DNA from 3 places in the Peribacillus sp. SIMBA_075 genome. Region 2 is predicted to be linked to each of the others. Evidence: riboswitches for the same ligand, from Rfam matches in the RefSeq annotation. Region 2 holds a riboswitch; each other region holds the start of a gene.

Region 1 (4,066 bases), on a different contig from region 2:
ATCCTTATCTTTGTCAGCTATTATAAGGTTAAAGCCAGATAAGTTATTTTTTATTTTCTCTAATTCTTTTGTCGTTAAATCGATGCTTATTTTGAATTGAGTTTGATATTTAGTTTTATAGCCTTTAGGTTGCTCTGCTAACAATAATTCACTATTTTTATTATGAAAAATATCGTACACTGCTTCAGGGTACTCAAGTGAAAAGTAAATTTTTTGAGTGTTTTCTTGTAAGATTTCGTATATGTCTACATCGATTTCGTAATTCATAAGAAAAGTTAATTCCTTATTCTTAGGAATATAATTCATTTCGAAATTTGTTATGCTAAATTTAGGGGGGCGCAACTTGTTTTCTAATGATTTGTTTTTCTGAATAGATGAATTATTCTGTTCAGATTCAATTGGATTATTGGCACTTCTTTCACTTGTCTTTTCTGAAGAATTACACCCCATTAGAAGGGACATACAAAAGATAAAAGGACAAATATATTTTAGAAGCATATTTTAACACCTCTGTTTATTAGTAAAAAAAATCTTTAAATCTCGAAATATCATTATTGTTTAACTTTTTCGCTCCATGTTGCATAAGTATAATTAGCAGTTGTAGTAGTTCCGTTTGTTAAATTACAAGGTGCAACAACTTTATAACGAGTTCCTGTGGCTTTTACCCATTTACTTCCTGCAGTTAATTTCCATTTTCCCTTCGGAATAGACCAAGTTGTAGAAAGAGTTTTTGTACTATTATATCCATACCCGACATTAGCTGTTATTTTTGCCCCTGTTTGTAGTACTTTAAATGATGCTTCTCCTCCTATACTTACTGTAGCAGCATAAGAAATTTGAACAGATCTAGTAACACTATCAGTAACACTACTATTATTTGTTGCATAATGTGTAAATTCAGTTTTTGTTGAAGTTGTTTTAGATTTATAAGATGTTGTGTAAGTCCCTACTTCTGTACAAGCAAATGGTTCTATTGCAATAGGGTCTTTACTTGTTTCTGCTTTTGCCTCTGATAATGAAAAACCTGAAAATAACGTGAAGCATAGACTTGTTGATAATAATATTTTTGAAAATCCCAAGAATCCCACCTCATTTTATGTATTTAACTTCTTTGTTAATGATATTTTGAATTATATGAATAATCAATATTTAATTAACATTTTTTTCATAATTAGTTAATTAAAGTTGAGGCCCTCCAGAGATATTATCCCCTCTAAGTAGACAGTGTAAAAGGCTACAGATAATCTGTAGCTGTTATAACTGAGCGACTTCTATGTTGTGGAGAATGAGCAAATCATTATAAAATAGAGAAAGAATTATATTTATATAATAAAAAAAACCGTCAATTGACTATACTGTGAAAATGTTTAGAATGATGGAAAATATGGTTGACTTTAGGGAAATTAGAATATATAGTGAAGGACATAATTAAATATAACGTTAATTCTTATCAAGAGATGTGGAGGGACTTGGCCCTATGATACCTCGGCAGCGGGTTTTTACTTTTGTAAAAATACTGTGCTAATTCCAACGGACGAAAGTTTGAAAGATAAGAAGGAGCTTTTCTTAGATAATTAATTTAAGAGTTTACTCTTTTTTATGTCTAAAAGAGGCCTCTTCTGTCTGATGACGGAGGAGGCCTCTTTTGTTTATTCAGAATGTATATGGTTATTTGGAGAATTGGTGCATTAACTCGTAAGTTTCGATCATTAATCATGAGTTGTGAGTATTTACTCGTGAGTTTCATGCATTTACTCGTGAGTTTCGTGCATTTACTCGTGAGTTTCGAAAATTTAACCCGATCATTATGAAACTTTGCAAAGCTCTTCTCTGATAATGAATTTGTACAAATAAACAGCATGGGGGGAGATTGGATGATAGAGTTTCAAAATGTTAAAAAGGTTTATCAAACAAAGAAACAGACTGTCGAGGCTTTGAAGGGCATTAATTTGACAGTGGAAAAGGGGGATATATTCGGTGTAGTCGGTTATAGCGGAGCCGGGAAGAGTACATTGATCAGGTTGGTCAATTTGCTGGAACACCCTTCAGATGGTCAGGTGATTGTTGGCGGCAAGGATTTAACCAAATTGAACCCAAAGGAATTACGGGCTGAAAAGAAAAAAATCGGGATGATCTTTCAGCATTTCAATTTGCTTAACTCAAAGACCGTTTTTGATAATATCGCCATGCCGCTCGTTTTGTCCGGAACCCCTGGTAAAGAAATCAAAAAGCGGGTAGGCGAGCTGTTAGAGTTCGTTGGCTTATCAAGCAAGTCAAAGAGTTATCCGGAACAATTATCCGGCGGTCAAAAGCAGCGGATCGGAATTGCGAGGGCATTGGCTACCAATCCATCGATCTTATTGTGTGATGAAGCTACATCTGCATTAGATCCACAAACAACGAGTGCAGTACTGCAGCTCTTAAAAAAAATTAATAAAGAATACAATATTACCATTCTGCTAATCACTCATGAAATGTCTGTCATCAGGGAAATTTGCAATAAGGTAGCGGTCATGGAGGGCGGATGCGTCGTTGAACAAGGTTCGGTTTTCGAAGTTTTTGCGAAGCCGCAAACGGATATTTCAAAAAACTTCGTGAGAACGGTCATACATGACGAGATTCCACAAAGTTTCCTGAAAAGTATAGGGTCCCATATCCCGATTATTTGGAAAATTAATTTTATTGGGACTACTTCGGGTACTCCTTTACTTTCAACCATCTCGAAGAAATATGATGTTCATTTAAGTGTATTATCAGCCAATATTTCTGAAATTCAAGAAACGCCTTTTGGGAATTTGATCATCGAAGTGACAGGTGACAAAAAAGAGGTGGGCAAGGCTTATCAATATATTAAAGATGAGGGGATTCTCGTCCAGGAGGTGCAGGTAAATGGGTAATACGCTTTGGGGAATGGAAATAACGGCAGAGCAGCTGTCGACCGCTTTCGGTGACACACTTTATATGGTAGCCATCTCATTGGTATTTTCCGGATTGATTGGGCTCCCGCTAGGTATCCTGCTTGTCATTACTAGAAAGGGTCATATCCTGGAGAATAAATGGATCTTTAATGTATTGAATCCGATCATCAATATATTGCGGTCGGTTCCTTTCATCATCTTGCTTGTAGCACTGATTCCGTTTACTAGAATGATTGTAGGCAGTGCGATCGGAACGAATGCAGCCATTGTTCCGCTTATCTTTTACGCGGCTCCTTATATTGCCCGGCTTGTGGAGAACTCCCTGTTGGAAGTGGACAAAGGGATCATCGAGGCAGCTCAGGCAATGGGGGCGACGACATGGCAAATCATTTATCGCTTTTTGATTCCCGAGGGACTTAGTTCGTTGATCCTTACATTTACAACAGCGACAATCGGGCTGGTTGGTTCTACAGCCATGGCAGGTGCTGTCGGTGCAGGCGGGGTAGGAGATTTAGCCTTGGCTTACGGTTATCAAAGGTTCGATACGATGACGATGGTCGTCACAGTGGCGGCGCTCGTGATCATCGTTCAATTATTGCAAACCACCGGGAATTTCGTTTCAAAAAAAATCAGAAGAAGATAAAAATAACAGGAGGTTGGGGAAATGAAGAAAATCTTATTAACGATCATAGTATTGGCATTGGCCATCGTGTCAGCAGCATGTGGGAACGAAGAGGGTGCATCAGGCAGTTCGGATGATGTGAAAACAGTGAAAGTGGGTGTCAGCAACGGGGATACGAGAACGTGGGAATACATTGTCAGCTTAGCGAAAAAGAAGGGGCTGAATATCGAACTGGTCACGTTTAATGATTATATCCAACCGAACCTTGCGTTAAGTGAAGGTGAAATTGATGCGAATTCATTCCAAACGGTCGCCTACTTCGATGAATTCATCCAAGATCAAAATTTGAAATTAGAGGCCATCGGGTCGACTGTAATTGCACCAATGGGCCTTTATTCGAAAAAACATAAAAGTCTTAAAAGTCTTCCAGATGGCGCGACTATAGCCGTTCCTAATGAAGCAACAAACTTTGGCCGTTCCTTACTCCTTCTTCAAGAAGCTGGATTGATTACATTGAAAGAGGAAT
Region 2 (4,066 bases):
GATTTCGTGCTGTGGATGATCGGCCAGGCCAGGATAATAAACCTTTTTCACCAAAGGCTGCTCATTTAAGTAGGCGGCAATCTTTTCTGCCCCTTTTTGGGAGTGTTCCATTCTAACGGACAAGGTTTTCAGACCTCTCATTACAAGCCAGGCGTCCTGTACACCAAGAACCGCTCCAAAGGAGTTTTGGAGGGAACCGAGTCTTACTGCCAAATCCGGATCTTTTACTACGGCAAGTCCAGCTATCACATCACTATGGCCGGATAAAAATTTCGTTGCGCTATGAAGGACAACATCAGCGCCCAGATTCAGTGGTTTTTGTAATGCTGGGGTCAAGAATGTATTATCAACAAAGCTTAAAGCACCGGCTTTTTTTGCGATATCACATACTGCTTTAATATCGGTCACTTTTAGTAATGGATTTGAAGGCGTTTCGATGTATATGGCTTTCGTATTTGGCTGAATGGCAGCTTTAATGCTTTCAAGGTCCGTCATGTCAACGAATGTATGCTCAATATTGAAACGCGTCAAAACGTTTGTGACCATCCTGAACGTACCTCCATACACATCTTCGGAAATGACGATATGGTCTCCGGCAGACAACAGCAGGAAAGCTGTTGAAATGGCTGCCATACCTGATGAAAAGGCAAAACCGTGAGTGCCTTCCTCAAGTTCGGCAATGATATCTTCCAGTGCTTCGCGAGTTGGGTTCCCGCTTCTGCTGTAATCATATTTGCCGAATTGATCGATATCGGATTGATGGAAAGTGGATGCGTGCTGAATGGGGACGCTCACACCGCCTGTTGCAGGATCGAATTTATGTTGATTATGAAGTAATTTGGTTTCAAAGCTGAAATCATGAGTGGTCATCGTAGTGCCTCCCTTTTTACATGTGCGAATGCTTGCTGTAAGTCCTGGATCAAATCTTCGCTGTCTTCAATGCCGACGGAGAAGCGCAGCAGGCGATTGCAAACCCCGTTCGCCGTTCTGACTTCAAGCGGTATATCGGCATGTGTTTGTGTAGCAGGATAGGTGATGAAGCTTTCAACCCCTCCAAGGCTTTCTGCAAACGAAATTAATGAGAGTGATTGTAAAAATGGGTTGACCGCCGCTTCATCAATGATACGGAATGAAATCATGCCGCCTCTACCGGGATACAATACATCTGTAACACAATCATGTTCCGCCAAGTAATCTACAAGTATCTTGGCATTCTTTTCATGACGTTCCATCCGCAATGCCAGGGTTTTCATTCCGCGCATCAACAGCCAGGAATCAAAGGGGCTCAAGACAGCTCCCATGCCATTATGATGAAAGGCAAGTGCATCACATAATTCAGCGCCGCTAGCAACGATCAGTCCAGCGAGCACATCATTATGACCACCGAGATACTTGGTTGCACTGTGGATCACAATATCTGCTCCAAGCAGGATTGGTTGTTGAATAAGAGGCGTGTAAAAGGTGTTATCAACGATTAACAATAAATTAAATCGTTTGGCCAATGCTGCAACGGCGCTAATGTCCGTTTGCTGCATAAGAGGGTTAGTGGGAGTCTCGATGAAGATGGCTTTCGTGTGAGGAGTGATGGCTTTTTCAATATCCTCCAAACAACAAGTGTTCACATAGTCGCACTTCAATCCCCATTTCTTAAACCCTTGTTCCAACAGACGATATGTACCGCCATAAAGATCTTCGCTGACAATCCATGCATCATCTGATTTAAATAAGGCCAGTATAGTAGAAATGGCTGCCATTCCTGAACTGCAGGCATAACCTTGGTCGCCTTTTTCCAGATCTGCGATGGATCGTTCCAATAGTTGGCGTGTAGGATTACCTGTCCTTGTATAATCAAATCCAGTCGATTGGCCGATTCCTTCATGGCGAAAAGCTGTTGAAAAGTATACTGGCGGATTGACTGTTCCTGTCGCCGTTTCACTGCGATTTCCTAATTGAGCAAGATATGTTTCAGTTTTGTACATAGTTTTCACTGCTCCTTTTTAGTTAAATAAAATAAAAAAAAGTCTTCTTTAAGAAGAAGACTTTGATTAAATAGGGACGAGTCATTCTTCTTATCTTCCAAGTTCACAAACTTGTGGAATTAGCACCTTTTCATTGGTTTGAAACAAATGAAGGTTGCTGAGGTGTCATCGGGCCATTCCCTCTACCTCTCTCGATAAGAGTTTAGATTATTCAATTTCTTTTGAATTTACTATATATATAAAATACTGTCAAGAACATTTTGGATGATAATGCTTTGATTTTCATGAAAAGGGCAATTGGAGACTAGCGGTGTCAACACTTTATGTGTCTAAAAAGAATATCCAAAATTTGCATGGGTCCAGGGATAAACACGATATTAAATGGATTTTAAAGAAAAAGGGGGAGGCTTGGCCGGTTATTTTTGCATTAAAAAAATAAAGTTTGTACAATGTATAGAGAGAAAGAATAATATGACATTATTCATTTCATATACATATGGTCTTCGATGAATAGTGCAAACAATAGGAGGAGAACACATGGAATACAGAATCGAACGAGATACGATGGGTGAAGTGAAAGTTCCTGCCGATAAATATTGGGGTGCACAAACGGAGAGAAGCCGTAACAATTTCAAAATCGGTAACGAAAAAATGCCGATTGAATTAGTTCGTGCATTTGCATACGTTAAACAAGCTGCGGCAAAGGTGAACTTTGATCTTGGCGATCTTTCGGAGGTTAAAAAGAATGTCATCGTTAAGATTTGCGACGAAATCCTTGAAGGTTCGCTTGATGAACATTTCCCACTTGTAGTTTGGCAAACGGGAAGCGGTACGCAAAGTAATATGAACGTGAATGAAGTGGTCGCTAACAAAGGGAATGAATGGTTAAAAGAAAATGGTGAATCCGAAACCCTTCACCCGAATGATGATGTTAACAAGGCACAAAGCTCCAATGATACTTTCCCGACCGCCATGCATATTGCAGCCTTTATGGAAGTCGCTGAAAAATTGGTTCCTGCCATCAAAGCACTTCGTGATACTTTCGATTCAAAAGAAAAAGAATTTTGGGATGTCGTGAAAATTGGCCGGACACATCTTCAAGATGCAACACCACTGACTTTGGGACAAGAAATTTCCGGTTGGAAAGCGATGCTCGATAAAGATCTCGCGATGATTCAGGAAAGCAGCCAAAAATTATTGAACCTGGCCCTAGGCGGAACGGCTGTAGGAACGGGAATCAATACAAAAAAAGAATTCCCAGGACTTTCGGCCAAACAAATTGCAGCAGATACAGGACATCCCTTCGTCACTTCGGATAATAAGTTCCATGCATTGACAAGCCATAACGAAATCGTCTACGCACACGGTGCGTTGAAAGCATTGGCAGCGGATTTAATGAAAATTGCGAACGATGTCAGATGGCTGGCAAGTGGCCCTAGAAGCGGAATCGGCGAAATTGCCATTCCTGAAAACGAGCCAGGCAGCTCCATCATGCCAGGTAAAGTCAATCCTACACAAAGTGAAGCGCTTACCATGATTGCGACACAAATCGTGGGTAACGATGCTACGATTGGCTTTGCAGCAAGCCAAGGTAACTTTGAACTGAATGTATTCAAACCAGTCATCATCTATAACTTCCTGCAAACGGTGAAATTATTGACGGAAGGCATTCACTCTTTCAACATTAATTGTGCAGTTGGCATCACTGCAAATGAAGATAAAATCAAAGAAAATGTAGACCGTTCACTTATGTTGGTAACAGCATTGAACCCGCATATTGGTTATGAAAAAGCAGCCAAGATCGCCAAAACTGCATTCAAGGACAACTCTACGTTAAAAGAAGCGGCGTTGAAATTAGAATTCCTGACGGAAGCTGAATTCAAAGCATGGGTAGATCCTGCTGACATGGTTAATAAATAATTGCATAGGAGTGCCCTCCCGCTGGTTTTAGGGAGGGTGTTCCCATATGTTAAAATAATGGAATCAGCAAATAATGAAATCATAAGTATCGGGGACAGGAGGAAAAACAATGTCTTTATGCCCGCTTTGCAACGGTCTAAGAAAAATTCATGTAAATTGCCCGGAGT
Region 3 (4,066 bases), on a different contig from region 2:
GATGAAATCTCATTGGGAATTCAAAGGATATTTCATTGTATTGCGTGGTGAAAACGGGTATTCTAATGATAGGTGGTGAAACGATGGGCTTAACATTATATTGGTACCCAAAATGCGGCACATGCCGTAATGCGAAAAAGTGGCTGGATAATCATGAACTGCAATATGAAGCAATCCATATAGCGGAAAACCCGCCTTCGCGAACTGAAATCGAACAACTATATAAAATCAGCAATTTAGAGTTGAAGAAGTTTTTCAATACTAGCGGTCAAAAATATCGGGAGCTGGGCTTAAAGGATAAGCTGAAAGAAGCTTCTGATGCAGAGATGCTTGATATATTGTCCACAGATGGCATGCTTCTGAAAAGGCCGATTGTTACGGATGGTACCAAAGTGACGGTAGGCTTCAAAGAAGAGCAATTCAATCAGGTTTGGAACTGAAATTTAACAAAATATTTGGTTAATTCCTTACTAAAACATAAGATCTGCCTTATAATGGAATAGATAAAAAAAGATGTACATATGGAGGGTTAAAATAATGACAACAACACCAAAAGAACTTCGTTACACTAAAGAACATGAATGGGTCAAAACGGAAGATGGAACAGTGCGCATTGGAATTACTGCTTTCGCCCAGTCCGAGCTTGGGGACATCGTATTCGTTGAGCTTCCGGAAATCGGTGATGAACTGAAAGCGAACGAGCCATTTGGAAGTGTGGAATCCGTTAAGACGGTTTCTGAGCTTTATGCTCCAATTAGTGGCAAGGTTGTTGAAGTAAACGAAGATTTAAGTGACAACCCTGAATATGTAAATGAATCTCCTTTTGAAAAAGCATGGATGATCGTGCTTGAACCATCAAATAGCAGTGATATTGAAGATCTGATGAGCGCTGAAGAATATGAAAGTTTGATTAACGGTTAAAATAAAGGAGAGGGGGGCCTGGAAAGGCCTGCTCTCTTTTTCATTTTGTACAATTGCAGTTGCGCACATAATTCGTGAGATGGAGTGATGACATGGAATGGGGCGAGTTCGATAAAGTGATCATTGTAGAAGGCAGTTCCGATAGAAAAAAAGTTGCCTCCGTTTTAAATGAAGATGTGGATATAAGATGTACGAATGGGACCATATCATTAACTAAGCTCGATGAATTAGTGGATGAATTGATGGAACGTGATGTTTATCTCCTGTTTGACGCAGATGAATCAGGAGAAAAGCTGCGGAAGCAATTCCGAAGGGAAATGCCGGAAGCGAACCACCTGTATATTAATAAAATGTACAAAGAAGTGGAAAGCTCACCCGAACATCATATCGCAACTGTGCTTTTATCTGCCAATATGAATGTGAAAATGAAATTTTTAAGTCAAAGGATGAACGATTAATTGATGCAGGAATGGAAAGAAGAAGAGTGTAAGATTGCCGTTGAAAAAGGGGAAACCTTTTGTTTATATTTATATACGCCTTTATGCGGTACCTGTCAGGTGGCTTCCAAGATGCTGACGATATCCATGGAACTTTTCCCGGAATTGAAGGCAGGCAAAATGAATATGAACTATGTCCAAGCAATCGCCGAATCGTATGAAATTGAAAGTGTCCCTTGTTTATTGCTTTTCAAAAAAGGACAGCTGCACAAAAAAATATATGCCTTTCAATCCGTTCCTTATTTGTATGGATTGCTTAAGGAAATCAGCTAAGAAACCAATCAGAACCGGATTGGTTTTTTTATGCTCCCAAATTGAAATCAAAAAAAGAATATTCTAACAATTCATTGACTGATTAATTCTAAAATGCTATATTTTGAATTAAGTAAGTAACGGCTGAATTTAATAGTTCTTATCAAGAGTGGCGGAGGGACTGGCCCGACGAAGCCCGGCAACCGGTATAAATTTATATACGGTGCTAATTCCAGCAGAGTGTTGGCTCTGGAAGATGAGGTGTGTTTTAAAACCTCTTCTTGTGGAAGTGGTTTTTTTGTTTATGAAAGGCCAGGTTTTCATGAAATTCCAACTAAATCCATAGAAAAAGGTGAAATCATATGTCAGAGAAAAAGTTGCGTTTTGAAACATTGAGTGTTCATGGCGGTCTGCAAGCTGATGAAACAGGTGCCCGGGCAGTCCCTATCTACCAAAGCAATGCATACTTGTTCAAAGACACAGACCATGCAGCGAATTTATTTGGTTTAAAGGAGAATGGTTATATATATACACGACTCCATAATCCCACGGTCAGTGTTTTTGAGGAAAGAATGGCCTTATTGGAAGGCGGTATCGGCGGATTGGCAACTGCAAGCGGAATGGCAGCCATCTCACTGTCAATCCTGAATATTGCCGGTGCAGGGGATGAAATTGTTTCAGCCTCTACATTATATGGCGGCACGTATAATCTTTTTGAAAATACTCTTCCTAAATATGGGATTAAGGTGAAGTTCGTTTCACCTGATGACCCAGAAAGTTTCAAAAGGGCAATTACGCCAAGAACAAAAGCCATATTTGCTGAAACGATCGGAAATCCAAGTTTGAGGGTCCTTGATATAGAAGCAGTAGCGGACATCGCCCACGAAGCCGGGATACCTTTAATTATCGATAATACCTTCGCTACACCGTATCTATGCAGACCAATTGATTTTGGGGCGGATATTGTCATCCATTCCGCTACAAAATGGATTTTGGGAAATGGAACGACGTTAGGCGGTGTCATAGTGGATGGAGGGAAGTTCGACTGGAACTCGCCAAACTACCCTGGCTTTACGGAGCCAGACCCAAGCTACGACGGTCTTGTATACGCCGATGCAGTTGGACCTGCTGCTTTTATAACGAAAGCCCGAGTGCAGTTGCTTCGTGATTTAGGTCCTGCGCTAAGTGCCCAAAGTGCATTCCAGTTTACGCTTGGACTTGAAACGCTGCATGTAAGAATGAAAGAGCATCTTTCGAACACCAAGTCTGTTATTCAATATTTGGAAAATCACCCTGCCGTGACTTGGGTTTCACATCCCGGTAAAGAGGATCATCCAGATAAAGCCCTTGCGGACAAATACTTGCCTAAGGGAGCAGGATCTGTTGTGACTTTTGGAATACAGGGTGACCGCGAAGCCGGGGCAAAACTTATCAATTCGGTGGAATTATGGTCCCATGTAGCTAATGTAGGGGATGCTAAGAGTTTAATCATCCACCCTGCCAGTACGACCCACCAACAATTGAATGATGCAGGTCTGGCGAAAGCGGGAGTGCGTGCTGATCAGGTCCGTTTATCCATCGGGATTGAAAATGCAGAGGATTTAATAGAAGATTTAGAGCAGGCAATTGAAAAAGCGACGAATATCGTCTCCCTGACGTCTAAAACGGTTTAAGCAAAAAGTCCAGTTCATTCTTTTACTAGAAATAATATACATTGCACTCCTTTTTTATCTATGATAAAATTTCCCCATACTAAAGAACTTAATGTTGTACAAATATTCTATATATTAGCTCTTATCAAGAGAGGTGGAGGGATGTGCCCGATGAAACCCGGCAACCGACAAGGAGATTCCTTGGAAAGGTGCCAATTCACACAAAGTTTAATTACTTTGGAAGATGAGAGGAAGGCCAGCTTCTTCACCTGCCTTTCTGCTCATGCAGAAAGGTTTTTTCTATTTCATTTGGGAAAACCTTCATGAAAGGAAAAAATGGTATTAAAAACTGACTAATAATGTAGAGAAATCAACTAAGTTCATAGGTTTTATTGGATAAAAGAGGTGAGCATTAATGATTACATTGACGAAAGTAAGTAAGCTTTTCCGAACAGGAAAAGGAAACGGTGAGACTATTAAGGCAGTAAATAATGTGAATGTTGAAATAAATAACGGCGAGATTTTCGGTATTATTGGTTACAGCGGAGCGGGGAAAAGTACTTTGATCAGAATGCTCAATGGATTGGAAACACCTACAGAGGGATCCGTTGTGGTGGCTGGGAAGGAAGTTTCAAAAATTAAAGGGGCTCAGCTCCGTAAGGCACGTCAGGAAATCAGCATGATTTTTCAACATTTCAATCTATTATGGTCCAGGACCGTTCAGGAAAATATATCCTTCCCATT

What was found. Region 2 has a riboswitch for S-adenosylmethionine ahead of SB775_RS14155 (methionine biosynthesis PLP-dependent protein). Riboswitches for the same ligand answer to the same signal wherever they lie in the genome.
Region 1: another riboswitch for S-adenosylmethionine. It lies ahead of SB775_RS10370 (methionine ABC transporter ATP-binding protein); the one in region 2 lies ahead of SB775_RS14155 (methionine biosynthesis PLP-dependent protein).
Region 3: another riboswitch for S-adenosylmethionine. It lies ahead of SB775_RS15005 (O-acetylhomoserine aminocarboxypropyltransferase/cysteine synthase family protein); the one in region 2 lies ahead of SB775_RS14155 (methionine biosynthesis PLP-dependent protein).

Annotation. Positions count from the first base shown of each region.
Region 1 covers NZ_JAWRYN010000010.1:59,699-63,764, reverse strand. Annotated here, with positions in the region: gene SB775_RS10380 (hypothetical protein) at 1-498, opposite strand, end outside; gene SB775_RS10375 (hypothetical protein) at 552-1,079, opposite strand; SAM riboswitch class I at 1,445-1,556, shown strand; gene SB775_RS10370 (methionine ABC transporter ATP-binding protein) at 1,875-2,897, shown strand; gene SB775_RS10365 (methionine ABC transporter permease) at 2,911-3,561, shown strand; gene SB775_RS10360 (MetQ/NlpA family ABC transporter substrate-binding protein) at 3,583-4,066, shown strand, end outside.
Region 2 covers NZ_JAWRYN010000017.1:19,004-23,069, reverse strand. Annotated here, with positions in the region: gene metC (cystathionine beta-lyase) at 1-870, opposite strand, end outside; gene SB775_RS14155 (methionine biosynthesis PLP-dependent protein) at 867-1,979, opposite strand; SAM riboswitch class I at 2,067-2,180, opposite strand; gene fumC (class II fumarate hydratase) at 2,517-3,899, shown strand; gene SB775_RS14145 (hypothetical protein) at 4,009-4,066, shown strand, end outside.
Region 3 covers NZ_JAWRYN010000019.1:23,361-27,426, forward strand. Annotated here, with positions in the region: gene SB775_RS14985 (arsenate reductase family protein) at 84-440, shown strand; gene gcvH (glycine cleavage system protein GcvH) at 538-921, shown strand; gene SB775_RS14995 (toprim domain-containing protein) at 1,014-1,379, shown strand; gene SB775_RS15000 (thioredoxin family protein) at 1,383-1,691, shown strand; SAM riboswitch class I at 1,828-1,933, shown strand; gene SB775_RS15005 (O-acetylhomoserine aminocarboxypropyltransferase/cysteine synthase family protein) at 2,033-3,343, shown strand; SAM riboswitch class I at 3,462-3,573, shown strand; gene SB775_RS15010 (methionine ABC transporter ATP-binding protein) at 3,738-4,066, shown strand, end outside.